One region of the Mesorhizobium delmotii genome, then DNA from elsewhere that is predicted to be linked to it. Evidence: predicted binding sites of a transcription regulator. Region 1 holds the regulator's gene; each other region holds the start of a gene.
What was found. The regulator LexA, encoded in region 1, represses DNA repair genes until DNA is damaged. The targets are predictions, from matches to a motif close to TGTTCNNNNTGTGTTCNG.

Region 2: a site for LexA is predicted at 2,775-2,792, ahead of BQ8482_RS36575 (ATP-dependent helicase). Genes of this name have one in related genera too.
Region 3: a site for LexA is predicted at 1,804-1,821, ahead of BQ8482_RS32540 (ATP-dependent helicase). Genes of this name have one in related genera too.
Region 4: a site for LexA is predicted at 5,944-5,961, ahead of dinB (DNA polymerase IV). Genes of this name have one in related genera too.

What each region holds. Positions count from the first base shown of each region.
Region 1 covers NZ_FUIG01000002.1:163,388-170,562, forward strand. Annotated here, with positions in the region: gene BQ8482_RS00885 (ComEC/Rec2 family competence protein) at 1-1,811, shown strand, start outside; gene lexA (transcriptional repressor LexA) at 1,805-2,542, opposite strand; gene BQ8482_RS00895 (molybdopterin molybdotransferase MoeA) at 2,647-3,852, opposite strand; gene moaC (cyclic pyranopterin monophosphate synthase MoaC) at 3,852-4,349, opposite strand; gene trpC (indole-3-glycerol phosphate synthase TrpC) at 4,416-5,267, opposite strand; gene trpD (anthranilate phosphoribosyltransferase) at 5,272-6,282, opposite strand; gene BQ8482_RS00915 (SurA N-terminal domain-containing protein) at 6,279-7,175, opposite strand, start outside.
Region 2 covers NZ_FUIG01000103.1:181,650-188,824, forward strand. Annotated here, with positions in the region: gene BQ8482_RS38565 (hypothetical protein) at 136-294, shown strand; partial or broken gene BQ8482_RS36570 (glucose/quinate/shikimate family membrane-bound PQQ-dependent dehydrogenase) at 300-2,613, opposite strand; gene BQ8482_RS36575 (ATP-dependent helicase) at 2,833-5,538, shown strand; gene BQ8482_RS36580 (hypothetical protein) at 5,737-6,636, shown strand; gene BQ8482_RS36585 (hypothetical protein) at 6,688-6,891, shown strand; gene BQ8482_RS36590 (TMEM175 family protein) at 6,964-7,175, shown strand, end outside.
Region 3 covers NZ_FUIG01000067.1:5,541-12,715, reverse strand. Annotated here, with positions in the region: gene BQ8482_RS32550 (ABC-F family ATP-binding cassette domain-containing protein) at 1-855, opposite strand, end outside; gene BQ8482_RS38515 (hypothetical protein) at 1,263-1,433, opposite strand; gene BQ8482_RS38510 (hypothetical protein) at 1,564-1,734, shown strand; gene BQ8482_RS32540 (ATP-dependent helicase) at 1,836-3,917, shown strand; gene BQ8482_RS32535 (DUF982 domain-containing protein) at 4,075-4,377, shown strand; gene BQ8482_RS32530 (DinB family protein) at 4,469-4,981, opposite strand; gene BQ8482_RS32525 (glutathione S-transferase family protein) at 5,144-5,848, shown strand; partial or broken gene BQ8482_RS32520 (alpha/beta hydrolase family protein) at 5,928-6,753, opposite strand.
Region 4 covers NZ_FUIG01000022.1:63,002-70,176, forward strand. Annotated here, with positions in the region: gene BQ8482_RS13130 (AraC family transcriptional regulator) at 1-261, opposite strand, end outside; gene BQ8482_RS13135 (DUF1330 domain-containing protein) at 338-1,450, shown strand; gene BQ8482_RS13140 (sulfite oxidase) at 1,644-2,801, opposite strand; gene BQ8482_RS13145 (DUF1326 domain-containing protein) at 3,059-3,691, shown strand; gene BQ8482_RS13150 (DUF2182 domain-containing protein) at 3,700-4,593, shown strand; gene dinB (DNA polymerase IV) at 4,651-5,892, opposite strand; gene BQ8482_RS13165 (GNAT family N-acetyltransferase) at 6,227-6,685, opposite strand; gene BQ8482_RS13170 (hypothetical protein) at 6,810-7,175, opposite strand, start outside.

The DNA.
Region 1 (7,175 bases):
GGGTTTCGGCACGCAAAATTCCCGCTGAGATGACCGCAGGCTCGGTGGCAACCGGCTATGTGAGGCTTCTGCCTCCGACTGGCCCGGTTAGGCCGGACAGTTATGACTTCTCCTTCGACAGCTATTTCGCCGGTATCGGTGCCAGTGGCTTTTTCCTCGGCAATCCGAAGATCGTCGTTTCCGAAGATGCACCGTTCGCCGCGCGCATTTCTTCCTCGATCGAAAAGGCGCGTGAAACCATCGCCGACCATATCAGGGACAGCATCGGTGGCGCCGAGGGGGAGATTGCCGCCGCGCTGATCGTCGGCGTGCGTGCCGGCATTCCCGAAGAGATAAACGAATCGATGCGGCGCACCGGCATCTACCACATCATCTCGATTTCCGGCCTGCACATGGCGCTTGTCGCCGGCACCATCATGGGATTGCTGCGCGGCGCCTTTGCGCTGGTTCCCGATTTTTCGTCGCGCCGGCCGGTCAAAAAATATGCGGCTGCTGCCGCACTCGTTTCCATCGCTGCCTATCTGATTTTTTCCGGTATCGTGGTCGCGGCTGAACGCAGCTTTATCATGCTGGCGGTAATGCTTGTCGCCGTGCTGTTCGACCGGGCGGCACTCACCATGCGCAATCTGGCGATTTCGGCCATCGCCGTCATCGTCGTGTCGCCGCACGAGGTGGTCGGCCCAAGCTTCCAGATGTCCTTCGCCGCGACCGCTGCTCTCGTGGGCGCCTATGCCGGCTGGTCCGACTATCGTGCCAACAAGGCCACCGCGCCGCCACAGCGACGGTCAACGATCGCTTTCGTCACGCGAAAACTTGCCGCTGGGACAGGTACCATCGCAATGACCTCCATCATTGCCGGCAGCGCCACCGCACTCTTCGCCATCTGGCACTTCCAGCGCGTCTCGCCGCTCAGCCTGTTCGCCAATCTGGCCGTCATGCCGATCGTCACGGTCGTCATGTTCCTGGCCGTCGTCAGCGCTTTGGCAATGCCGTTCGGCTTCGACGGCCCTTTCCTATACATGATGGGCAAGGGGCTGACGGCCATGATTGCAATATCGGGATGGATCTCCGAGCGGTCGCCGGTCGATGCCGTCGGGCTGATCTCGTTGCAGTCGGTTCTGCTGGTGACGGCCGCCCTGGTCATCGCCACGATGGCAACGACATGGTTGCGGCTTGCGGCACTTCCCTTTGCGCTCGCCGGCCTGCTGACGATTTCCGAGACGCGCACCCCCGACGTGCTGATTTCGGAAGATGCGCATCTGGTGGCGCTGCCGATCGGCGGCGGCGAACTTGCCGTCAACCGGGTGCGCTCGAACGAATTCACCACCGACAACTGGAAACATGCGCTGGTTTCAGCGACCATTGTCGAGCCGGAGACATTCGAAAAAGGAGACGTGCGGTTCGACATCGTCGACCCGGCCGACCTGCCGCCGGGAGCGCCCTTCTACTGCACTGCCGGCCTGTGCCTCGCCCGGCACCAGTCCGGCGCGATCATCGCGCTCGCCGACGACCGCAAATCCGCACGGCCAGCCTGTGCCTTTGCGGATTTGATCGTCATCGATGATGCCACAGCCTATTATAATCCCTGCCGCAATCCGCTGGTTCTCGTCGTCACCAAACGGCAGCTCGCTCGCATGGGCAGTGCCGCCGTCTTTTTCGATCCGCTATCGGCGACGACGCGCGCAGAAATCCAGTTTGCCGTCAGACAGCCCTATAGGCCCTGGCATGAGCAGCGGAGATTTTCGCGCGAGGCAAGGGGCCTGCCGCCATACCGCAGGGCCGAGAAACCCCAAAAGCCTGCCGTTCAGTAACGCCGGATCAGTCCGACGAGCTTGCCTTGCACCTTGACCCGGTCCGGCCCGAAGATGCGCGTCTCGTAGGCCGGATTGGCGGCTTCCAGTGCGATCGAGGCACCTTTGCGGCGGAACCGCTTCAGCGTCGCTTCCTCGTCGTCGACCAAGGCGACGATGATCTCGCCAGGCTGGGCGGTGTCGGCGTTGCGGATGATGACCGTGTCGCCGTCGAAAATGCCGGCCTCGATCATCGAATCACCCTTGACCTCCAGCGCGTAGTGCGTGCCGCCGGTGATCATGTCCGGTGGTACCGAGATCGAATGCGTCTGGTGCTGGATGGCGTCGATCGGCACACCGGCAGCGATGCGGCCCATCACCGGTATGGAGATGGTGGCAACGACGTCGTCGTCATTGCCGGCCGCGGGCATGCGCGAAGGCGCCGGCTTGATCTGTCGTCCGAGGCTGCCCTGCCCAAGGCTGCCCTGAATGACGCTTGGCGAGAATTTGCGCGCCGCATTGAGGCCGGGCGCGATCGAATCGGGCAGGCGCAGCACCTCCAGCGCGCGGGCGCGGTTGGGCAGGCGGCGAATGAAACCGCGCTCCTCCAGTGCAGTGATCAGCCGATGGATCCCCGACTTCGAGGCGAGGTCGAGCGCTTCCTTCATCTCGTCGAACGAGGGCGGAATGCCGCTTTCCTTCAGCCGCTCGTGGATGAACATCAGCAGTTCATGTTGTTTGCGTGTCAGCATCGCGACCCCCAACAGAATCAGAAAAACAAACCCAGAACAAACACTATCTGTTCCAGTTGTGTTCCGCAACCGTTTAAAATTTAATGAATGTGTTGACGTTTTGTTCAGCGTAGCATCAGCACGCTGCACGCGGCGCCCGTCGCGGCTGGGGGAGAGAACGGCTCGCGCACGATCAGCCCGTTGGCGTCGGCCAGCATTTTGAGCATCGAGGAATCCTGGATGCCGAACGGGGTCGCCAGCAGCGTGCCGGCTTCTTCGCTCACCACGGCGCGTACATAGTCCTGCCTGAGATCGTTGGCCGGCATGGCGGCGCCGAGCCGCGCCTGACGCATGTCCTGCCGGAAGGCGCGGCCGCCGAGCCGCGCAAGCAGCGGCGTCAGAAAGAGCTGCGTGCAGACCAGGCTCGCCACCGGATTGCCAGGCAGGCCGATGCAGCGGATGTCACCCAGCCGCCCGAACATCAGCGGCTTGCCGGGCCGCATGGCGATTTTCCAGAAATCGAGCGTCATGCCTTCACCGGTCAGCACGTCATGGACCAGGTCATGGTCGCCGACCGAGGCGCCGCCCAGCGTGACGATGACGTCGGCGCCTGCGTCGACCGCTTGTTTCACCAGCGTGGCGATCGCCTCCTTGCGGTCGGGGGCGATGCCGAGATCGAGCGCGCTGGCGCCGACCGAGCGGGCCGCGGCGGCGACGCCATAGGCATTGGACGAGATGATCTGGTCAGGGCCAAGGTCGCTGCCCGGCGGCAGCAATTCGTCGCCGGTGGCGATGATGGCGACCAACGGCCGTTTCACCACGCTGACCTGCGGGTGGTTGGCCGACGCCGCCAGCGACAATGCCGCCGGATCAAGCGGGCGGCCTTTCTCCAGCAGGACGTCGCCCTTCGAGAAATCGAGCCCGAGGCGGCGGATGTTGCGGCCTTCAACCGTCGACGCGGTCACTTCGATGCTGCCGCCGCCGAGGTCGCGGACATTCTCCTGGATGACGATGGTGTCGGCGCCTGCAGGAAGCGGCGCGCCGGTGAAGATGCGCACGGCCTGCGCCGGGCCGACTGTTCCGGCAAAGCCGCGTCCGGCCGGCGCCATGCCGATCACCGAAAGTCTTGCGGGCACGGACGCGACATCCTCGGCCCGCACGGCATAGCCGTCCATGGCGGACGCGTTGAACGGCGGCTGGGTGCGGAGCGCCAGGAGCGGCTCCGCCAGCACGCGGTCGGCGGCGTCCATCAGGGCGACGCTTTCAGCCTGCAAGGGCGCAGCATCCTCAAGCAGGCGCTCGAGCGCCTCGGCGACCGGAAGCAGTGCCATTATTGGCCCGCCCCCTTGGCGTCTGCCTTGTAGTCGCCGGATTTGCCGCCGGTCTTTTCCACCAGCCTGATGCCCGAGATCACCATGGCGCGGTCGACCGCCTTGGCCATGTCATAGATGGTCAGGCAGGCGACCGAGACGGCGGTCAGCGCTTCCATCTCGACGCCGGTCTTACCGGTGACGCGGGCCAGCGCCGTGACCTTCAGGCCTGGCAGCGTCGCGTCCGTTTCGATGTCAACGGATACCTTGGTCAACAGCAGCGGATGGCAGAGCGGGATCAGCTCATGCGTCCTCTTGGCCGCCATGATGCCGGCGATGCGCGCCGTGCCCAGCACGTCGCCCTTCTTGGCATCGCCGTCGAGAATCATCTTCAGCGTTTCGGGCCGCATCGAGACAAGACCTTCGGCGATTGCCGTGCGCGTCGTCTCCGCCTTGTCGCCGACATCGACCATATTGGCTTCGCCTTTCGCGCCAAGATGGGTGAGGGCGGCCGTCATCGTCAGGTCACCTTAGAGCGGCGTGCGTCCGTCTGGACGCGCAACGTACGCTCTAATGCTTTGAATCTATGCATCGTGCTCTCCGAAAATCGATTCCGATTTTCGGGCCGATGCAATGGCGGGCGCCTTGCCCGTCAAAAGCAGGTGCGTCGCAATGGCCACGTCCTGTTGCCGCATCAGGCTCTCGCCGACGAGGAACGTACCGATGCCGCTCCGTTGCAGCCTGCGGCAGTCTTCGTGCGAGAAAATACCGCTCTCGCTGACCAGCAGGCGGTCTGCCGGCATCATCGTCGCGAGCCGCTCCGAGGTCTCGATGCTGGTTTCGAACGTCCGGAGATTGCGGTTGTTGATGCCGATCAGCCGCGATGACAGTTTCAGCGCGCGTTCCGTCTCGGCCTCGTCATGCACTTCGACCAGCGCGTCCATGCCGAGCTCGAACGCCGTCGTTTCGAGTTCGCTGGCCACGGCGTCATCGACGCTCGCCATGATGATCAGGATGGCGTCAGCGCCCCACGCACGGGCTTCGAACACCTGATAAGGCTCGAACAGAAAATCCTTGCGCAAAGCGGGCAATGGCACGGCGTTGCGCGCGTCGGTGAGGAATTCAGGCGCACCCTGGAAGGACGGCGCGTCGGTCAGCACCGAAAGGCAGGCGGCGCCACCTTTCCCATAGGCCCTGGCTAGTGCCGGCGGATCGAAATCGGCACGGATCAGGCCCTTGGACGGGCTCGCCTTCTTGATCTCGGCGATCAGCGCGAAGCTGCCGGATTTGCGCCTGGCTTCAAGAGCCGAGAGAAAGCCGCGCGCTGCATCGGTGTCCTTCGCCCGCGCCTTGATCTCGGCAAGCGGCACGCGCGCCTTCGCCGCGGCGATCTCGTCGCGCTTGTAGGCTTCGATCTTGCGCAGGATATCAGACACGGCTCTATCCGTTCGAAATCTCGACCAGCCGATCGAGCACTTTCAGCGCCCGGCCGCTGTCGATGGCTTGCGCCGCCGTCGCCATGCCGTCGGCAAGCGTCGTCGCCTTGCCCGCCACCACCAGCCCGGCGCCGGCGTTCATTAGCACCGTATCACGAAAGGCGCCGGCAGCGCCGCCCAGCATGTCGCGCAGCGCCTGGGCGTTGTAGGCGGCATCGCCGCCGCGCAACTCGTCCTTGGTGTGCCGCTTCAGCCCAACCGCTTCCGGTGTCAGCGTAAAGGTGCGGATCTCGCCGCCGACCAGTTCGGCCACTTGGGTTTCACCGGTGGTGGTGATCTCGTCATAACCGTCGCCATGGGCGACCCAGGCGTGGTCGGCGCCCAGTGCCTTCAGCGTCTCGGCCACCGGCATGATCCATTCCGGCAAGAAGACGCCGACCATTTGCCGGCTCACACTGGCCGGATTAGAGAGCGGGCCAAGCAGGTTGAAGATGGTGCGGGTGCCGAGCTCGACGCGGATCGGACCGACATGCTTCATCGCCGGATGATGCGCCGGCGCGAACATGAAGCCGACGCCTGTGTCGTGGATACAGTGGCCGATCGTTTCCGGCGGGATATCGATCTTGACGCCGAGCGCGGTCAGCACGTCGGCGGCGCCGGTCTGCGAGGACAGTCCGCGATTGCCGTGCTTGGCCACCGGCACGCCGCAGGCGGCGATGACGAAGGCGGATGCGGTCGAGATGTTGACGCTGTGCGAATTGTCGCCGCCGGTGCCGACGATGTCGATCGCGCCAGCGGGCGCGTCGACGCGCAGCATCTTGGCGCGCATGGTGGCGACGGCGCCGGAAATCTCGTTCACCGTCTCGCCGCGCACACGCAGCGCCATCAGGAAGCCGCCGATCTGGCCGGGCGTAGCGTCGCCCGACATGATGATGTCGAAGGCTTCGCGCGCTTCCTCGAAGGAAAGGGAATTGCCTGCGGCGACCTTGGCGATATGGGTCTTGAGCGCGCTCATCTGGTCAGGGCTTGGGCAACGGCGGTCTGGTCGATGCGAATGTCATATTGCGTCTGCAGCTGCGCCACCAGCTGGTCGAGCAGGTCATCGGACATGCCGGCGGTGAACGATTTCTGCGCCTCATCCGGCACCGAGCTGGCGTCGGCTCCGGCAGGCTCGAAGACTTCGGCGATCTTGAACAGGATCTGTCCGTCGCCGGTGGGCGAGGGGATCAATCCGGTCCCGCCTTGGCCTTCGCCGAACATCGCAGCGGCCCCTTCCTTGCCGAAATCGACGTCGTCCGCCTCGCGCTTGACGCCGCGCTTGGTCTGCTTCTCGAGCTTGAGCTCGCTCGCGATCACATCGAGCGTGGCGCCGGCATCGAGACGCTTTTCGAGTTCGCCCGCTTTTGCGGTGAGCCGCTTGGTCGTTTCCGCAGCCGTCCAGTCGGCCACCACCTTCTGGCGGACTTCATCCAGCGTGCGGTCGCGGGCCGGCGTGATCGACTCCACCTCGTAGAACACGAAGCCGTTGTCGGCGGTGGTGAGGTCGGGATTCTCGGTGCCGGGTTCGGCGTCGAACACCGCCTTGATGAGTTCCGGCGATTCCGGCAGGTCCTTGACGATGGTGCCGTCCGGCCTCAGGCCGGTGCGATCGATCGCGTCGATGGTGACGACCTTCAGCCTGAGTTTTTCGGCCGCTTCCTTGAGCGTGCTGCCCGAAGCGCGGATATCTTCGTAATTGTCATGCACGTCCAACAGAATGCGGCTTGCCTCGCCCAGCGCCAGATCCCTGCGGATATCGGCGGACACTTCGGCCAGCGGCTTCACCACTTCGGGCTTGATGTCGGTGACGCGCAGCAGCACCGGACCGAAGGCGCCCTGAACGACCGGACTGACTTCGTTGACATTGAG
Region 2 (7,175 bases), on a different contig from region 1:
CGCGAAAGCGCCGCATCTTCATCAAATTTTGGTCATCTGCGACAATCTTGGCGGTGCTGCCGCAGTATGAACGAAAGCCGCCGGTAGTGATCCTGCCTACCCTGTGGCTGGCTCTGACAAGAAGGAACAACGCCCATGACCTTCCCGACTCCGATCCTCGTAAGCGCATTCGTGCTTGCCGGCGCTGCGCTGCTGGCGCTGCGGTCCGCCGCCTTGGCGGCCAGGCGATCGACGGTCAAGGTCCGCAGCAACCGGCGCCTGCCTGCCGGCAGCCGCTCGAAAACCAACGACTGAACGCCTTATTTCGGCAGCGTATAGGCCATCACGTAATCCCCCGGCTTGGTACCGACCGAGCCATGGCCGCCGGCGACGATGACCACGAACTGACGACCGTCGGCGACCGTGTAGGTCATCGGCGTCGACTGCCCGCCGGCCGGCAGCCGGGTCTGCCAGAGCTGCCTGCCGGTCGTCAGATCATAAGCGCGGAAAAAGTCGTCGACCGCGGCACCAAGGAAGGCGACGCCGCCGGCGGTGATCATCGGCCCGCCAATGCCCGGCACGCCGACCTTGAACGGCAGTGGCAGCGGCGTCATATCGTAGACGGTGCCGTTGCGGTGTTTGTAGACGATCTTGCCGGTCCTGAGATCGACGCCCGCGACATAGCCCCAGGGCGGCGCTTGGCAGGGAATGCCGCGCGGCGACAGAAACGGCTTCAATATCACTGCGTAAGGCGCACCGTCATTGCGATTTAGGCCCTGTTCGCTGCCCTTGGTATCGCCCGGCGGCGGCACGTCCGCGCGCGGGACCAGCCTGGAGATGAACGCCAGGTATGTCGGCATGCCGAACATCACCTGCCGGACCGGATCGACCGCGACGCCGCCCCAGTTGAATGTGCCGAAATTGCCGGGATAGATCAGCGAGCCTTGCAGCGACGGCGGCGTATAGCGGCCCTCGTAGCGCAGTTTCAGTAATTCGATCCGGCAGGCCAGCTGGTCGAACATGGTGATGCCCCACATGTCGGCGCCGGTCAGCGGCTTCGGATTGAAGCTCAGGTCCGAAACCGGCTGCGTCGGCGAGGTGTGGTCGCCCTCGATCGCCGCCCGGCGCCGGCACTTCCCCGACAGGAACAATCGGCTCGCCGCTGCGCCGGTCGAGCACATAGAGGTCGCCCTGCTTGGTCGGCCCGACCAGCCCCGGCACCACGCCGCCAGCCGTGGTGATGTCGACCAGCGTCGGCTGCGCAGGTACGTCCATGTCCCACAGATCATGATGCACGGTCTGCCGCACCCAGCGCAATTGGCCGGTGTTGAGATCGAGCGCGGGGATCGAGGAGGAGAATTTCTCGACATTGGCGCTGCGCCCCATACCAAGCTGGTCCGGCGTCTGATTGCCGAGCGGCACATAGAGCAAGCCGAGCTTCTCGTCGGCACTCGCTGTCGACCACATGTTGGGCGAGTTGTGGCTATAGGTCTGACCCGGCGCCAGTGGCGTCGTCTGGTCCGGATTGCCGGAATCCCAGTTCCAAATCAGGGCGCCGGTTTCGACGTCGAAGGCACGGATGACGCCGGACGGCTCCTGCGTTGAATAATTGTCGTTGACCGCGCCGCCGACGATGATCTTGTTGGCGACGATCAGCGGCGCCGAGGTCGAATAATAATAGCCCGGCTTCGGATATGGCATGTTGGCAAGCAGGTTCAGCGTGCCGCCTTCGGCAAATGTGGGACAGACCTGGCCATTCGCGGCGTCGAGCGCGATCAGCCGAGCGTCGGATGTCGGCAGATAGATGCGTGCCGCACAAGGCTGGCCGGCGGCGATTTTGGCATCGACATAATAGGACACGCCGCGGCAGGTCTGGTGTTGGCGGTCCTTGTCCAACTTGACCTTGGGATCGAAGCGCCATTTCTCCTTGCCGCTGGCGGCATCTATGGCAATGGCGAAATTGTGCGGCGTGCAAATGTAGAGCGTGTCGGCAACCTTCAGCGGCGTCACCTGATAGGTCGTCTCACTGACGTCGTCGGGCCCTTTCACATCGCCGGTGCGATAGGTAGTCCAGGCCGGCTGCAAATTGGCAACGTTTTCGGGGGTGATCTGGTCGAGCGGCGAATAGCGCTGGCCGTACGTCGTGCGACCGTAATAGTGCCATTCGCCGGCTGGCACGTTGCCGCCGAGATCGGCGGTCGGCGTCACCTTGTCGGTGTTGAGTTCGCCGGCAATATCCTTTGGATCGGTCGTCATCGAATAGCCGGCGACGCCGATCGACGCCAGCACGGCGAGGATCAGCGGCGCGCGTCCATCGGGACCGGTGAGCCCGCGCCGCGCCCACGGTGTCAGCAGCCACAACGCGATAAGCACGATAATGCCGCCGCGCGGACCGAGCTCCCACCAGTCGAAGCCGGTTTCCCAGACCGCCCAGCAAAGCGTGCCGATGACGATCGCCGCGTACAGCCACAGCGCCATGGATTTGCGCCTGTAGAGCAGCCAGGCAGCGACGAGGAAGGCTATGCCGGCAATGATGTAATACCAACTGCCGCCTAGCGAAGCTAACCAGATGCCGCCGCCGCCGAGTACCAGGCCGATGAGGAAAAGGATGAGGGAGGTGATGACGACAGCCAAAACGATGCTCCTTCGACTGGTGCGCGCTTCGCACGCGTCAATGGGCAACCCGGCATTGCGTTCCTGCCCCGAGCACAACTTTCTCCGGCCCGCCATGGCTGTCAAGCAGGCCGGCGCTATAGGTGGTGTTCTACCGGATTTGTAACTCCCCCGCCTGGATTGAGAACAAAACGGAGACACTTCTGGCCTTTCGCTGCCGAATCACTACATTCGGGGACAATGTCCGGCTTTTCGGAAGACATGCCCTTTTTTGACGAACCGAATGCGCGGCCCACGGCCCCGTCCGGCATTGCCGCGCGCGCCATGGCTGCCCGCAGCGGCCACACCAATGCGCCCGACTATCTGAACGGGCTCAACCCCGAACAGCGGCTGGCGGTGGAAACCACCGAGGGTCCGGTTCTGGTGCTGGCCGGCGCCGGCACCGGCAAGACGCGTGTCTTGACCACCCGCATCGCTCACATCCTCGCCACGAAGAGAGCCTTCCCGTCGCAGATCCTCGCCGTCACCTTCACCAACAAGGCCGCGCGCGAAATGAAGCAGCGCATTGGCCTGCTGATCGGCGACGGCAATGTCGAAGGCATGCCGTGGCTCGGCACCTTCCACTCGATTGGAGTGAAGCTGCTGCGCCGCCACGCCGAGCTTGCCGGGCTCAAATCCGACTTCACCATTCTCGACACCGACGACGTCGTTCGCTTGATCAAGCAGCTCATCCAGGCCGAAGGGCTGGACGACAAGCGCTGGCCGGCCAAGCAGTTCGCCCAGATGATCGACGGCTGGAAGAACAAGGGGCTTGGCCCCGCCGACATTGCCGAGGGCGACGCCCGCGCCTTCGCCAACGGCAAGGGCCGCGAGCTCTACAAGGCCTATCAGGAGCGGCTGAAGACGCTGAATGCCTGCGACTTCGGCGACCTCCTGTGCCACCCGATCCGCATCTTCCGCGACAATCCGGACGTGCTGAAGGAGTACCACAAGCGCTTCAAATACATTCTCGTCGACGAGTATCAGGACACCAACACCGCCCAATACATGTGGCTGCGCCTGCTGGCCCAGCGGCCGCAATCCTCCCCCCTTGAGGGGGAGGTGCCCGCGAAGCGGGCGGAGGGGGTCGCCTCAGAAGGCACCGCCAGAGCGTCGAGCACTGCCGCACGGACCCCACCCGGCCGGGCTTTGCCCGGCCACCCTCCCCTCAAGGGGGAGGGAAACCCGCGCCCAGCCACCGTAAACATTTGCTGCGTCGGCGACGACGACCAGTCGATCTATGGCTGGCGCGGGGCCGAGGTCGACAACATCCTGCGCTTCGACAAGGATTTCCCCGGCGCCGCGATCATCCGGCTGGAGCGCAACTACCGCTCCACCGCGCACATCCTCGGCACCGCCTCCCACCTCATCGCCCACAATGAAGGCCGCTTCGGCAAGACGCTGTTCACCGAAAAGGTCGCCGAGGACGACGAGAAGGTCCATGTCCATGCCGCCTGGGATTCCGAGGAGGAGGCCCGCGCCGTTGGCGAAACCATCGAGGCCTACCAGCGGCAGAAGCACAATCTCAACGACATGGCCATTCTTGTCCGCGCGTCCTTTCAGATGCGCGAATTCGAGGATCGTTTCGTCACGCTTGGCCTCAACTATCGCGTCATCGGCGGCCCGCGCTTCTACGAGCGCCTCGAAATCCGCGATGCGCTGGCCTTCTTCCGCGTCGTCGCGCAAGGCGCAGACGACCTCGCCTTCGAGCGCATCGTCAACGTGCCGAAGCGCGGGCTGGGCGAAGCCACCATCCGCCAGATCCACGACACCGCCAGGGCGCTTCGCATCCCGATGCTGGAGGCTGCGGAAAAACTCGCCGAGAGCGACGAACTGAAGCCAAAGCCGCGCGCAGCATTGCGCGAAGTCGCCGCCAATTTCGAGCGCTGGCAGAAAGCGCTGGAGACCACGCCGCACACCGAGCTCGCCGAGACCATCCTGGAAGAGAGCGGCTACACCGACATGTGGAAGAACGACCGCTCGGCGGAAGCTCCCGGCCGGCTGGAAAACCTCAAAGAACTGATCCGCTCCATGGAGGAGTACGAATCGCTGCGCTCGTTCCTCGAACATGTCGCGTTGGTGATGGACGCCGAGCAGAACGCCGAGCTCGACGCCGTCAACATCATGACGCTGCATTCGGCCAAGGGCCTGGAATTCGAGACGGTTTTTCTCCCTGGTTGGGAGGAAGGTCTTTTTCCACACCAGCGCGCGCTCGACGAGGGTGGCCGCTCCGGGCTGGAGGAAGAACGGCGGCTGGCCTATGTCGGCCTGACCCGCGCCAAGAAGAACCTGCATTTGTGGTTCGTCTCCAACCGCCGCATCCACGGCCTGTGGCAATCGACCATCCCGTCGCGCTTCCTCGATGAATTGCCGGAAGCCCATGTCGAGGTCGCCGAAAGCGGCAACAGCTACGGCGGCTACGGCAATGCCTATGGCGGCGGGTCTTTCGCCTCCGGACGGGGCGGCCAAGGCGCAGGAAGGCAGAATCCTTACGGCGCTTCGCGCTTCGACAATGTTGGCGGCAATACAGGCGGCACCGAGAAATCAGGTGCCTTCTCCAGCACCTATGCGACGCCGGGCTGGCAGCGCGCGCAACAGAACCGCACCGAAGCGACCGACCGCAACTGGGGCTCGCGCTCCGGCCACCAGGTCGAGCGCATCGGCTATGGCGAGACCGACAGTGGCTATGGCGCCGGTCGCACCTCGATCAAAGGCCGCACCATCGACGGCGAACTGGTCGCCAAATCCGTTGCCGACACGCCATCTCCCTTCAGTGTCGGCGACCGAGTCTTTCACCAGAAATTCGGCAACGGCAACATTGCTGCCATCGACGGCAACAAGCTGACCATCGATTTCGACAAGGCCGGCCAGAAACGCGTGCTGGACGGGTTTGTCACCGGGGTGTGAGAGCTTCGCCTATTTGTTCCGAAGCGCGGGGTCCCAGGTGATCGACCAAAACTTCAAAATCGTGACTGCGTTCTACGGTGAGTTTCCGAAGATCGCCGCGCCCTATATGCGCATGTCGCAGAAGTTGTAGTCCTACTGCCGACGGACAAACCAAGACCTCTGGGGGTTATGTCCGATCTCACTCATGGGGGGAGACTCATGGTCGAAGGTGAATTCCACGTCGTGGCGCATTGCCCCAGTTGCGGGGTACCCGCGGATGCTTGGCTTACGGAAGTGCCCGCCCCGGATCTGACCGCAGAGTCTGCGTCCGATGCGATAGCAACTGGAGACATCGAGATAGAATGTGAGACTTGCGGAAACGTGTTTCCGGTCACGATTACGGCTCATTTAACTGGATGGGAAGCTCATCTCACCGACGACCCCAAGACGAAGGCCGAATTCGAACAGTTGGACTATTCGTATGACGACTGGCTCGAGGAAATGGAGCCGGAGCCTCATCCTCGTGCCATATTCAACCAAGCAATTAGCGATTGGACAAGTCTACTACACCTAGTTGGCGACAAGAGGTCGGGGGCAGCCGGCATCAACAGAATGCTGCTTGTCCAACTGTTCTCGATTATCGAAGCCTACCTGTCAGATGCCGTGATCAAGCTTGCATTCGAAGATCGTGCTGTCGCCAAAGCCATTGTGGAGTGGCACCCCGATCTGAAAGTAGAGCAAGTATCTCTAACGACGGTGGCGTCACAGCCGAATTTAGTGCGCGACATGGTTGTCGCCCAGCTGCGGAAAAAGACCCAGTTCCACCGGTTCGAGTTCCTGAATGGCATGCTGCGTGCAGCCATTGGCCACCGTCTTCTGCCAGGCGACAAAGTTAAACGAGACCTGATTCTGCAATCCGTCCAAAGTCGTCACCACTGCGTGCATCGAAATGGTCGCGACGTTGACGGCAAGATCTTGGATAGCGTGACTGTAGACTACCTAGATCGGTTGGCCCGGTGTTTTATGGAGACAGTCGAAAGGCTAGCAACGGCGATCGATGAGATCGAAGCCAAACGACCATCTCCGCTTTCAGAGGACCTGCTTGCTATCCAGTGGTGACACTTGCCTAGGGAGCATAGCCTATCCCTTTTCGACTGTGCAAACCCTTGCGTGATAGGCGAGGAAGCGCCGTGGTGGAGCTTTCCGTTCGGCTCAATCACGTCGCTCGCGCTGGCAGCCGCCTATTACCGCTTCGGCCGCTGGCGCACCCTGCACATGATCGAAGACAGGCCGGCCGCCGGCGAGCCGCCGGACACCGGCCTCGGCGTGCCGCACCAGCGCGCGCATCTTTCGCCCGAGACGCCGAACGGCTGAACGACAGCGCCCAGGCCTTCCCTCCAGCCACTTCGATCGCCTAGGATGAGCCAGGCGCAGTGGAGGAAATCCATGGGCAAGGGACGAGTCGAGGCATTTACCGATGGCGTCATCGCCATCATCATCACCATCATGGTGCTCGAGTTGAAGGTGCCGCATGGCGCGGAGTTTTCCGTGCTGGCACCTCTATGGCCCACGTTTTTCAGCTACGTGCTGTCCTTCATCTATGTCGGCATCTACTGGAACAATTTGCACCACATGTTCCACACCGTGCAGCGGGTGGA
Region 3 (7,175 bases), on a different contig from region 1:
CGGCTTCATCTTCTCCAGCGCCTTGATGCGCGACTGGGCCTGTCTCGCCTTGGAAGCTTTGGCGCGGAAGCGCTCGACGAAGGACTCCATGTGCTTGCGTGCAGCTTCCTGCTTGACCCTGCCCTTCTCCTGCAATTCGCGCTGCTCGGTGTATTGGCGCTCGAACTGGTCGTAGCCGCCGCGCCAGAAGGTCAGTTTCTTCTGGTCGAGATGGACGATCGAGTTGACGGCGCGGTTGAGCAGGTCGCGGTCGTGCGAGATCAGCAGCACCGTGTGCGGATATTTCGACACGTAGTTTTCCAGCCATAGCGTGCCTTCGAGGTCGAGATAGTTGGTCGGCTCGTCGAGCAGCAGAAGATCGGGCTCGGCAAACAGCACCGCCGCCAGCGCCACCCGCATGCGCCAGCCGCCGGAGAAGGACGAGGCCGGCCGCCGCTGGGCGGCGTCGTCGAAGCCGAGGCCGGCGAGGATGGTGGCAGCGCGCGACTCGGCCGAATGGGCGTCGATATCGGCCAGCCGCATGTGGATATCGGCGATGCGGTGAGGATCGGTCGCCGTCTTTTCCTCCTCGATCAGTGCGGAGCGTTCAAGGTCGGCCTTGAGCACGATCTCGATCAGCGGCTCCTCAGTGCCGGGCGCTTCCTGCGCCACCTGGCCGATGCGCGTGTTCTTCGGCAGGCCGATCGAGCCGCTCTCGGAGGCGAGGTCGCCGGTGATCGCCTTGAACAAAGTCGTTTTGCCGGTGCCGTTGCGACCGACAAGCCCTGCCTTGCTGCCGGCCGGCAAGGTCAGCGAGGCATGGTCAAGAAGCAGGCGTCCGGCCATGCGGAGCGAAAGGTCGTTAATGATCAGCATGGCCGCGCTTTTGCACGGGACGTCAGCGCTTCGCAAGACCTTGAGCGCCGCTTGGCCGGATAAGGTATGAAAATGCCCGGCGCGGCCGGTTGCTTTATGCCGCGGTGGGGAAGACGATTGATCCGATTGCCGGCCTCGCCGGATCAGAGGGCCAGCTTTGAATTGGGCCGGGACCCTGCTGCGACGGCGCGGCGCCTGGCGAGCATCGACTTCTCGCATCTGAAAATTGCAGTTTTGTCACATTTGTCAGTTGATTGCCTGTTCAAGGCGGTGGTCTTCCGCGATCACCCCATGACGCAACGGCAAGACTCAGCTATCTCTAGGTATGCGGCGGACCTGATACCCGCCTGGCCGGCGTCATCGCTCCCCTCCCAAGCGGCGCCGGCCACCTTTCCTACTGCGTTCCATCACTGCGCCGACGGCGCGCCGGGTTGATCATCGCCTGACGTCGAGTTGGGTGCAGGGTCGACCTGCGGGTTTTGATCGGCGCCGGGGGCCTTTGTCGGTGGGATGTTGTTATCGCAAGCCGCGACAGCCAGCGCCGCCGCCAAAGCCAGCGAGATTGATAGCTTGTTCATCGCAACCTCCTGTCACCGGGCAAACGAGACGGTGCCGATTTGGTTGCACCCTCAGGCAGAGCTCGGGGCCTTTGGAAAGCGGGGAACAAAACGCGGCCTCTTCGGTTGGTTTATACCAGTGGAGAAAATCATGATCCGTCTGCTCATAGCCGGGGCCGCCATCTACGTGGCCTACCGCATAGTCAGGGAAATCATTGACGAAGTGCCCGACGACTTCGATCCGCTGTTGCTGCCGCCTCCCGATGACGACAAGTCGTTGCCGCGGCAGTCGGCGGCGATGGGCGTAGAGGCCCAGCGCTAGGCCCAGTTCATCGGCTGGTGCGCCAGTAGAATCGGACGCATCGGTCGCAACTTTCACGTCGAGAGCGTTGCGAACAAAGCAGAAACGATGCTTGATGGGCAATGAACCTCGCTGCACGTGATTCGACCTTCCGGCCTGCCTATCTCGCAAAGCTGAATGCCGAGCAGTGCCTTGCCGTCGAGCATGGCGACGGCGCGGTCGCCGGGCCGTTGCTGGTGATCGCCGGCGCCGGCTCCGGCAAGACCAGCACGCTGGCGCATCGCGTCGCGCATCTGATCGTCAGGGGCGCTGACCCCAGGCGCATCCTTTTGATGACGTTTTCACGTCGCGCCGCATCGGAAATGGCCAAGCGGGTCGAGCGCATCGCCGGCGAGGTGCTCGGCCGGGACGCTTCCATTATCACCGATGCGCTGAGCTGGGCCGGCACATTTCACGGCATCGGCGCCAGGCTGCTGCGCGACTACGCGTTGGAGATCGGCCTCGATCCGGCCTTCACCATCCACGACCGCGAGGATTCGGCCGACCTGATGAACCTCGCCCGGCACGAACTCGGCTTCTCGAAGACCGAAGGCCGTTTTCCGACCAAGGGCACCTGCCTGGCGATCTATTCGCGTGCCGTCAACGCGCAGGCGCCGCTTGGCGAGATTCTCGGTTCGGTGTTTCCCTGGTGCGCGGGTTGGGCAGAACAGCTTAAGGCGCTGTTTGCCCGATATGTCGAGGCCAAGCAGGCGCAGAACGTGCTCGATTACGACGACCTGCTGCTCTACTGGGCGCAGATGGCCGGCGAGCCGGAGATATCAGCGCATCTGGGTGGGCGTTTCGACCATGTGCTGGTCGACGAGTACCAGGACACCAACCGGCTGCAGGCCGCGATCCTCACGGCGCTCAAGCCGGACGGATCCGGGCTGACGGTGGTCGGCGACGACGCGCAGTCGATCTATTCGTTTCGCGCGGCGGAAGTGCGCAACATCCTCGACTTCCCCAAACAATTCGCGCAGCCGGCCGAGATCGTCATGCTGGAGCGCAACTACCGCTCGACCGAGACCATCCTGGCCGCCGCCAATGCGGTGATCGGCGAGGCCTCGGAGCGCTTTACCAAGAACCTCTGGTCGGAGCGCAGATCGACCGAAAAGCCGAAGCTGGTCAGCATTCGCGACGAGGCCGAGCAGGCGAGTTACGTCTGCCAGGCGATCCTGACCGAGCGTGAGGCCGGCACGGCGCTGAAGGCGCAGGCCGTGCTGTTTCGCGCCTCGCACCACAGCGGGCCGCTGGAGATCGAGCTGACGCGCCGCAACATCCCGTTCGTCAAGTTCGGCGGGCTGAAGTTCCTCGACGCCGCCCATGTCAAGGACGTGCTGGCGGTGCTGCGCTTCGCCGAAAACCCGCGCGACCGCGTCGCCGGTTTTCGCGTGCTGCAGCTTTTGCCCGGCATCGGCCCTTCGGCGGCTTCGCAGATCGTCGACACCATGGCGACGTCGCTCGACGAAGCGATGGGGCTGGCGCGCTACCGGCCGCCGCAACGCGCCGCCGACGACTGGCCGGGTTTCGTCGCGCTGTTCTCGCAGCTTCGCACCGGGTCGGGAAAATGGCCTGTTGATCTCGAACAGGTCAGGCTCTGGTATGAGCCGCATCTTGACCGCATCCACGAGGACGCAACGACGCGCCGGGCCGATATTCTGCAGCTCGAACAGATCGCCTCGGGCTACGCCTCGCGCGAGCGTTTCCTCACCGAGCTGACGCTCGATCCGCCGGATGCGACCAGCGACGAGGCCGGGCCGCCGCATCGCGACGAGGACTATCTGATCCTGTCGACCATCCATTCTGCCAAGGGCCAGGAATGGAAGAACGTCTTCGTGCTCAACACCGTCGACGGCTGCATCCCTATCGACCTCGCCGTTGGCAGCAAGGCGGACATCGACGAGGAGCGCCGCCTGCTCTACGTGGCGATGACGCGGGCCAAGGACGGCCTGCACCTGGTCATGCCGCAGCGCTTTTTCGTCCACGGCCAGGCGGCGCGTGGCGATCGCCACGTTTACGCCTCGCGCACCCGCTTCATCCCGGCCTCGATCCTCGGCGCCTTCGAACAGACATCATGGGCGAGCGTTCAGGCCAAGGATGATCCGCGCCGCCAGCCGCAAGTGCGCGTCGACCTTGGCGCCCGCATGCGTGACATGTGGAAATAGGCAGCCGCCTCGGCACGGCATTCATGCCACGGAGCTTGGTGGCGAAAATCGATTTCGGCAACATGGAACCTGATGCCGCAATCCGCGTTTCTGGGCGTCCGATTCAGATCGGAGAGCGGCGTCCGCCGTCACCTCCGCCCAATTCAAGAGGCCCAGAATGCACGACACGACATTTTTCACCCCGGTCGCCGTTACCGTCGGCGCCGGCCATAAGCGCATGCTCGCTTCGCTCTTCGACATGCATGAGTTCCTGACCGAGTTTCCGCCATCGCGACGACGCCTGAGCTATGGCGCGGCCGTGAAAGCCTGCGAGGCGGCACGCGCCGGCGAGATCTCGCCCGAAGCGGCGCGCGATGCCTTGGTCACCTTCGCGGTGACGGCAGGCATTCTCTGGCCTTCCGCCCAGCCGGCCGTCTCGGTCAAGCCGGTCGCCCGGGGCCAGGGCGGATACGCCGCCTGACTGGCTAGGCCTCTTTTGCGACTATGGCCCATCGAAGATGCTGTTCGTCTTCGACGGGTTTTCCTGTCAATTCGATCCGGATAATCCGAAATCAGGCGTAGGCGCGCCCCTCTTCGCTCCGCTGGAACAGCGTCAGGTCGAGTGGCACCGAAGGCCGGCCAAGAACGGTCAGGATCGCGTGCGCCTGGCCGCGGTGATGGGTCTGGTGGTTGAAGAAATGATCGAGCGCCGGCGCCAATCGCTGCGAGACGGTGCGCATGTCGGAGACGGTCATGTAGGAGAAGCGGCCGGACAAAGCCTTGTCGCTTAACGCCCTGACCCAGTCGATGATCCTTTTGTCTTCCGCCTCGCGCGCCAGCCGCAGACCCGGCAAGGCACGGTGCAGGATCGTGTCGAGCCTGGCCGGCGCGTCGCCCTCGCCGGTAAAGCGCCTCATCCAGATGCGGTCGGCGGTCAGAAGGTGGTTGAGCGTGCCCATCATCGAGCCGAAGAAAACCCCGACATTGCGGTGGAATTCCTCCTCATCGAGATCGGCGGCGGCATCGTAGATGCGGCTATTGGCCCATTGATTGTAGGCCGCAAACATCATGAAGTGCTGTTTCATCTTTTTCTCCCGACCCGCGAGACTCCGTTTCGGGTGCCTACCGCATCGGCCCGAAAATCGGTACCGTTTTCGGAAACCACGATGCGTAGTTTCAAAAGTGCTAGAGCGTACTTTCCACGTGGACGCACATCGCTCTAGTAGACCGCAAGGAAGCTGCCGCCAATGACCATTCTGCTCTATGACCTCGTCGGACGCGATACCGCCCGTCCGTTCAGCCCGCATTGCTGGAAGGCGGCGATGGCGCTCGCCCACAAGGGGCTCGACATCTCCACCGTGCCGACACGTTTTCTCGAAGTGCCGACAGTTGAAGGCGGCGTTTCGAAACTCGTTCCGGTGATCCGCGACGGCGAGAAGGTGGTCGCCGATTCCTTCGCCATCGCGCTCTATCTCGACGAGGCCTATCCCGAGCGGCCGACATTGTTTTCCGGCGACGGCGGCAAGGCGATGGCGCGCTTCATCGAACGCTGGTCGCAACTGACCATCCATCCCTATGTCACCACTGCGGCGATCATGGACCTCCACGCCATGCAGGACGAGGCGAACGCCGCCTATTTCCGCCAAAACCGCGAGCAGCGCTTCGGCAAGAGACTGGAAGAGGTCATGGCGGCGCGCGACGCCGGCCTTGGCGCCTTCCGCGCCTCGCTGGAACCGTTGCGCTCGACGCTCGCCTATCAGCCGTTCATCGGCGGCCAATCACCGCTGTTTGCCGACTACATCGTCTTCGGCGCCTTGCAATGGGCGCGCATCGCCTCGCCCTTCCGGTTGCTCGACGACAGCGATGTGGTGGCGCAGTGGTTCGAGCGCTGCCTCGACTTGCATGATGGCCTCGGCCGCAAGGTGGCGGCGGCCGCCGCCGCCGCCGCATAGGGGAGTAAGGCAGTAAGGGAGTAGGGAGTAGGGAGTAGGGAGTAGGGAGTAGGGAGTAGGGAGTAGGGAGTAAGGAAGTGCCGTAGTAGTTCTCAAAGGAGAAGGCCGTCAGGATGACGATCGTCGTCATCCACGGGTGCATCATTCTTTCGGGGAAAGTTCAGGGCGCCGTTCAATGCCACAAAGATATCGATCGGCGCACTTGCCGTGGCAGCTGCCTTCACTGAAATGCCCGCTCTCTCGAGTTTTTCCAGGAAAGCCATCGTCACGAAGCCGCCCTGCGACCACCCGGCTAGGAAAAGTCCGGCGCTCCCGATCTTCAGATGATCAAGCACGGCCCGGCTTGCTGCCAGCATGTCGAAAGTGGCCTGGCCTGCTGATGGCTGCCCTTCACCAGATAACCCTCGGGCTCGTCGGAGTCCCCCAAACCAAAATAGTCCGCGCCGACAAGGACGTATCCTTGGCCGGCGAACTGAGCGATCATTAGCTGGGTTTCCGGGGACTGGTCCGGAAATGAGGGCACTTCCTGTTTTCCATACGCGGTTCCGTGCTGGTATGAAATCATCGGGAAGGACGTCCCGTCCCTGTCAGGAACGGCAATGAGCCCGGTTGCGGTGGTCGGCTTGTTGCCGCGCTCTGGAACAATGGACGAATAGGTGACGCGGTACAGCCGGACAGCGTTGCGGGCCGGACTGTAGGTCTCGGACAACCCGGCGAACCGATGCGTATCGGTTTGGAGTATTTGTTCAGCCGATCGACATCCCAGCGATCGAGATATTCGTATTGCACATCGGAGGTGACCCTCTGACCGGGTCGCTCTCCTGTGCTGCGCAGGGCAAGCAAGCCAAGGCATTATTGGCTAGGAGAAGCGCAACGAATGCGAACGTCCGAACAAGACTCGTCATTTGTCGTGTCCCATCAACAGGTGGCGCGTCACTTCGATTGTCAGCGCGCCGATACGTCCCGCTGATAATACGACTTTATCGGGGTCGTCGTGTAGCCGCTTTCTCCAATCGGCCGCTTAAAATGACAACCGAGATGCGCCAGAGCCTCCGCTAAATCAGAGCGCCGCTTGTCTCAAATTCCCTTGCGAAGTGTTGAGAACGAATGTCCTGCGCGCCATCGGCAAAAAAATGTCTGCCCCGGCGGGCAGACATCAATAAGCTGGATAGCGGTAGGCGAAACCCTAATTCGCGATAATGAACACTCTCCAGACGTTCATCGCCATCATCGCGCCGCTGCTAATCCTCGTGGCAGCGTTGTATGTCCTGTCGTTATGGTTCTAAGTGATGGCGGTGGATCCGCTTGGGCCTTTCGGGCAGTGACC
Region 4 (7,175 bases), on a different contig from region 1:
GTGTTGGGCGCGCGGCAGGATGAGATGGGCAAATGAATCCGCCCGCGGCACTTCCACACTCCAGGGCGAAGAGGCGTCGACCCAGAAGAAAAGCGCGCCGGTGAGCTTTATCACGCGCAGCACATCTGAAAGCACATCCTTGTCCGGCACGGCCGAAGGTGCGGCATCGGCAACGACCTCTTCCGGTGGCCGCCCAGGCGATGGCGCAAGAACGGACGCTGCGGCAAGCGATTGAGACGCTGGGTCATGGAGCGTGCCCATGGCCAAGTCTACTATGCGCCGAACAGCATATCCACCGCGCATCCCGTGCAGTCCATGCGATCAACGGAGGTCGGCCATGTCTACTTATTGCTTCTTCGACGTGCGTGAAATCACCGACCAAGCCAAAGTCGGGCAGTATCTGGCAGGGGTCTTTGCAACGGTTGAACAATATGGAGGGCGCTATTTGGTGCTGGGCGGGAAATCCGACCTTGTCGAAGGAGACTGGCAGCCGGTCTATCCGGTCATCGTCGAATTTGCCGACGGCGAACATGCCCAGCGCTGGTACTCATCGCCTGAATACGAGCCGCTGAAGGCGCTTCGCGTCGCCGGAGCCCGATCCAACGCAGTGTTCCTTGAAGGTGCCACGCCGGGATCTGTGGACGCGGCGGTCCAGACCCACCGGGGTAAGACATCGAAAACTCCGGCTGAAATCTACGACTCACTGTTCGTTCCAGCGCTGTTCCGACAATGGGGGCCTATCGTCGCCGCCGAGGCGCGAATAGGGAAGGGCGACCGCGTGATCGACATCGCCTGCGGTACGGGTGTGCTGGCGCTCGCAGCCCTCGATCGCGTTCGCGCGGAGGGCAAGGTGGTCGGGCTTGACCCCAATCCCGATATGCTTTGCGTTGCCCGCCGCAAAAGCACTCGCATCGATTGGCGAGAAGGGCGCGCCGAGCAGATTCCTTTCCCGGATGAAAGCTTCGACGCCGCAGTCAGCCAGTTCGGCCTGATGTTCTTCGAGGATCGAGCAGCCGGACTGCGGGAAATGCTGCGCGTGCTTAAGACCGGCGGCCGGCTCGCCGTCGCGGTCTGCGACTCGCTCGACCAGTCGCCCGGCTATGCCGCAGTGGCGACTATGCTTGAACGGCTGTTTGGAAGCGACGTTGCGAATGCGTTCCGCGCGCCCTTTGCGCTCGGCAATGCGGAGTTACTGCGCTCGCTCTGCGCGAAGGCAGGCATAGAGCGTGCCGAGGTGAAGCGGCACCGCGGAACGGTCCGTTTTGCCTCGATCGAGTCGCTGATCTCGACTGAAAGAGCCTGCATCTGGACGTTGGGCGGGCTTTTGGACAACGAGCAGTTTAAGCGGCTTCTGGAGGAGGCCGAGCGAGCACTCATGCCTTTCGTGACAGCGGTCGGCGCCGTCGCTTTCGACATGCCGGCGCTCGTCGTCACGGCATCCAAGGACTGACGCTGGGGACCGATTTCCAGTATTCCGGCCGTCCCATGTCCCCATGGACGAGACGAATCGCAACAGTCCACCCGAAGCGGTCGTTCCGGGCATCTACGATGCGCGTCTATTTTGCCTGCCGCGCGGACCTAAAGATTGCTTGGACAACCAGTCTGCGATCAGGCGCTGCCTGCTTCACCTTCCCGCGTAGTTCTTAGTCGACACGCACGCGGCGCGTCACCTGGCCATTGCTTTCCCAGTATGTGTGTTTCTTGGCAATCAAGGGATCGTCCATTGCCGGTTGAACTTGTCCCGTGGTGCTGACCGCGCGCGAGGTCACCGTGTGTTCGCCGGGAGAGGGATTTGCCCAATCCAGGGACCAAATCTTCCAGGCGTGTTCGGCCTCCTCACTGCGGTCAATGGTCGCCGATGCCCATGGCGCTTGATCGATTTGCACTTCGACCCGGTCGATCGGTGCCCCCCAAGCTGCCCCAATGACGCGGTAGTTTGAGTCTTTCCGGGTGACCTTCGCAGGCGCGGACTTTATCCGTGCCCGGCCGACTGAGCTCTCGGTCCACACGGTCTCGCCGTTGTGCTCTTCCTCCCGGATGGTGACATAGTCACGGGCCATCAGAAGGCTCATGAAGCGGGTGTCGCGAACCTCGATGCGCTCCAGCCACTTGACGTTGGCGATGCCGTACCAGCCTGGAGCAATCAGCCGCAGCGGAAAACCATTGGCCGGCGGCAAGGCCGTTCCGTTCATTTCATAGCAGAGCAGATTGTCGGGATTCATCGCGTCGGCGAGCGACATGCTGCGCGCGAAGTTCTGCTGCATCTTGACGTCGCGTATCGGGACCTCGCCCTTGTCAGTACCGAAAAAGACGACCTCGATGCCCTTCTCCATAACGCCGGCTTCCTCGAGGATCGGGGCGAGCGGCGTCCCTGCCCAGCGGGCATTGCCGATGCCGCCGGTAAAAAAGGGAAACCCGTGGTTGCCCGAGCATTCCACTGTGAAAACGACCTCCTGGCGCGGTCGCGCCTTGATGTCGGCGAGTGTCAATTTCAAGGGCTTCTTGACCAGCCCCCCGATCTCCATGGACCATGTCTTCTCGTCGATCGTTGGTCGATTGAAATGCGAGATGCTGAAGAACTTGTGGTTTGGAGTTATCCAGCTATCCAAATCCTCCCAGACAAGCTGCTTCTGGATACCGACCGGATCGGGATTTTCGGTCGGCTGGTCCAGCCACGCAATAACCTCCTCGCTCGGCCGTGTTGGAAAAGCGTAAGCCCGACGCGAGGTATAGAGAGCAGCAATTGCGGCAAGAGCCGCGCTTCCTTGAACAAGAAGTTCTCTGCGCTGAAAATCAGGCATGTTGTTTACCTCCCAGTTGATCCGGAACGGGCTGCAACGTGCCTTAGGCCGTAGCCTGATCACGGATAGGCGACACAATGCGAGCTCTGCCCAACCGGAAGTATCCGGATAGGTCAGACAATCACCGACGCACGTCAAGCATGTGAAGCATTGGACGAAACACCAGCTCGCGTTTCGCACGCTAAGAGTGCGCCTTTGAGAGGGAAGAGTCCAGGTGTATGATGATGGTCTAATATTTCGACATCAGGGAGGACAGCATGACGTCTTGGGAAATCAAGGGACGTGAACTCGTCAATTGCACCTGCGAATATGGCTGCAACTGTCAATTCAATGCGTTGCCCGACAAAGGCCATTGCCATGCCGTTGCCGGCATTCAGATCGATGAGGGTCATCATGGCGAAACCGCTCTCGATGGCCTGCGGATCGCCGCGATCTTCAAATGGCCTGGCGCGATCCACGAAGGCAATGGCGAAGCCATCGCTTTCGTCGACGAGAATGCAACCGACCGGCAGCGTGACGCGCTGCTGCGCATCATGACCGGCCAGGACACCGACCCGTTCGCGACGATGTTCGCCGTCTACGCCTCGACCGTGACAAAAATGAATGAGCCAGTTTTTACCAAGATCGATCTCGACCTCGACATTGATGGCCGCAGGGGCCGCATCTTCGTCAAGGATTACATCGAAACGGTCGGCGAACCGATCCGCAACAAGGTGACGGGCGCGGACTCGCGCGCGCAGATCGTGTTGCCGAACGGCTTCGAATATGCGGTCGCCGAGATCGGCAGTGCTTCGAGCACAACCAGCGGCCCGGTTCAGGCGACCACGAAGGACAGTTACGGCCAGTTCGCGCGGCTGCATCTCAACAATCACGGGGTGGTGCGAGCCTGACGCCTCGCATGAACGGCGCGTCGCCACTGGAACGGCTGCTCAGACGCGACCGCGTCATCACGATTGCGGGCGTGGTGGCGCTGTGCCTGCTGGCCTGGCTTTACATCGTCGCCGGTGCAGGGCTCGGCATGAATGCGTGGGAGATGTCGAGGCTCGCGCTCTTCCCCCACCAGCAAACTGCCGGCGTGACCTCCGATATGTCCGGCATGGATATGTCTGGCATGGACATGCCCGGCATGGACATGAGCACGATGGCCACGGCGACGGAACCGCGGGTCTGGGGGGCCGCGAACTGGGCACTGATGATCGCCATGTGGTGGGTCATGATGATCGCCATGATGTCCCCGAGCGCGGCGCCGACCATCCTGCTCTACGCGCGCGTGCATCGCCATGCGCTCGCACAGGGGCAGATCCAGGACAGGCTCGCGCCGACCGGCGTATTTATGGCAGGCTACCTCCTGGTCTGGCTGGGGTTCTCCGTCGCGGCCACCGCGTTGCATTGGCTGCTCGAACGCGAGGCATTCGTTTCCGCGACGATGATGAGTTCGCAAAGCCGCTGGCTTTCAGCCATCGTCCTGATCGCCGCGGGCCTCTATCAGCTCTCGCCGCTCAAGAATGCCTGCCTGTCGCATTGCCGGGCACCGACGGCGTTCCTTGCCCGGCACTGGCGTCCCCACGCACTCGGCGCGCTGCGTTTGGGCGCACTGCACGGGGCGTTTTGTGTCGGATGCTGCTGGATGCTGATGGCGTTGTTGTTCGTGGGGGGCATCATGAACTTGGTGTGGGTTGCCGGGCTCGCCATTCTGGTGCTGGTTGAAAAGGCGTTTCCTGCCGGCCAGTGGGTTGGCCGGGCGGCCGGCATCGTCCTGATCGCCTGGGGCAGCGCTACGCTTTTGGTCTGACGACCAGACCAATCGCTTTTTGATGCAAACTGCATCGCCCCGCTCGGCCAAGCCGGCTCACAATTCCTTTTCGGCCAGTTCGCGAAACGCGTCGGGAACCGAGCGCGACTGGCCGAGCGCGACCGAGGCATAGCCGACCGCCTCCCAGCCGAAGCGGTCGCGGATCTTGTCGATGGCGCGGTCGGCGGTCCAGCGCGCCGCACCCTTGCTGGTGCCGGGGCGGCGCCGGTCGTCGTCGAGGTCGAGCGGCAGTTCCAGCTGCAGGCCCGGTTGCTGTTCCAGATGCGAGACGGCGATCGCCAGCAGCGAGATGGTCTTTTCGTGCGGATGATCGACAAGCACCTTGCGCACCAGCGCCTCGGCGATCTCGGCCAGCGTGGCGGTTGCCGAAATCGGCTGGTCGAGCGTGATCGAGCGCGTCACCGAGCGCAGATCGGCAAAGCGAACGCGAACCGTCACGGTGCGCCCCGGCCGGGACTTCGCCCGCAGCCGGGTGGCGACCCTGTCGGCCAGATGCAGCAGCGCCGGCACGAAGATTTTTGCCTCGGCCGGTTTCCTGCCGAGTGCCGATTGTGCGCCGGCCGATCGCGCCCGGCGCTGCGTCTCGAGCTTGCGCGGATCGCGGTTCCACGCCAGCGCGTTGAGCTTTTCGCCCGCCGCCGGCCCGAGCAGGCGCTCCAGCGACCAGCCAGGCGTCTTCGCCAGTTCGCCGATGGTGCGCACACCGATGCCGGCCAGCCGCTCCCTGGTGACCGGGCCGACGCCCCACATCAGTTCGACCGGCAGATCGTGCAGGAACTCCAACTCGTGGCGTGGATCGACGACCACCAGCCCGTCGGGCTTGGCCACTTGCGAGGCGATCTTGGCCAGGTGCTTGGTGCGCGCCACACCGACCGAGATCGGCAGGCCGAGCTCCGCCCGCACGCGGCGGCGGATGGTTGTGGCGATCTCGGCCGGCGGACCGAACAGATGGGTGCAGCCGGCGACGTCGGCGAAGGCCTCGTCGATGGAGATCCGCTCGACCATCGGCGTGAAATCGCCAAGCACTTTGATGGCCGCGTCGCCGAGCCGCTGATAATCCTTGAAATGGCCGCCGACGAAAATCAGCCCGGGGCAGAGTTCCCGGGCGCGCCGCCCCGGCATGCCGCCACGCACGCCAAAGGCCTTGGCCTCGTAGGAAGCGGCCAGCACCACACCGCCGCCGACGGCGATCGGCTTGCCGCGCAGGGCCGGGTCGAGCAACTGTTCGACCGAGGCATAGAAGGCATCCAGATCCGCGTGGAGGATGTTGGCTTCCATCCGGCCCGTTCGCCCGCGGCGGTTCGAACGCCGCATGTCTTGAGGTTTGTATGGAACATAAAGAGAACATTGTGGGTGAATTGTCAAGGAGCGTGGAGGGGCAATCGCCTCGGGTTTGCGCTGCCCCTCATCGCCCTGCCGGGCACTTCTCCCCGTATAGGGACGGGGAGAAGGACGCCTTCGCAAGGATTTCGCCAATCTCCAGCGTTGCAGAATGGGTGCTGACGTTGCGGCCAGCCCCTTCGCCCCGTCACTATACGGGGAGAAGGTGCCGGCAGGCGGATGAGGGGCGGCGCCGACTTCAAGCGATTGCCCTGATGACGGGTGCCGCGATCTACAACCCTATCTTGTAGCCGAGATGGCTGGCGGCGAAACCGAGGCCCTCGTAGAAAGCGTGCGCCTCCCGTCGGCTCTTGTCGGTCGTGAGCTGAACGAAGCTGCAGTTGCGCGAACGGCCTTCTTCAACCGCCCATTCGATCATCTGCTTGCCGACGCCGCGAGACCGCCATTGCCGGGCGACGCGAACGCCTTCGATCTGGCCGCGCCAGGCGCCTTTCCTCGAAATGCCCGGGATGAAGCTGAGCTGCAGGGTTCCGACCACCCGTCCGGCTTCGACGGCCACCGCGAGCAGCTGGTTGGGATCGGCATCGATCGCCCCGAAGGCATCGAAATAGGACGGCGCGAGCGGCGTGGATGGGTCTTCGCGGCCCGCGCCGAGCGCATCGTCGGCAAGCAGTGCGACAATCGCTGGCAGATCGGGCGCTTGTGCGCGACGGAACTCGATCTCGCTCATCGAGGGGAGACATACGGCGTGGTGTCGGCGACCGCAAGTGCGGTCCAGCCATTCGCGATATGTGCGTCGCGGTGCGGGCGACCGGCGTCAGTCATTCGCGGCCGATTGCTCGCCGATCTCCGGCTTACGCCGCCTGCCGTGCCCAGAGGCGGTGGCCGTAGCGGCGGAAGAAACGCGCCAGGAGCCGCTGCTGCCTGGCGCGGGCGAGATCGGCGCCGCGCCTTTCCTGGCGCCAGCGCGGCATGTTGCGATAACAGGCAATGAAGCGGGCGGCGTCCTCGAGCGCCTCCTCGGCCGACTGCGCCGGGCGGACCGCCGCCAGGAACAGCGCCTCGCCATGCTTCAGCTGGTCGACCATCGCTTTGCGCTGGTCATGGCCCTGGCGGGCCTTGCCTATGCCGTCGTGGCGGATGGCGGCGAAGGACGCCAGCATGGCCGGGCTGTCGCCAGTATAGCCGCAATCGCGGGCGAATTGAGCGGAGAGGGCGTC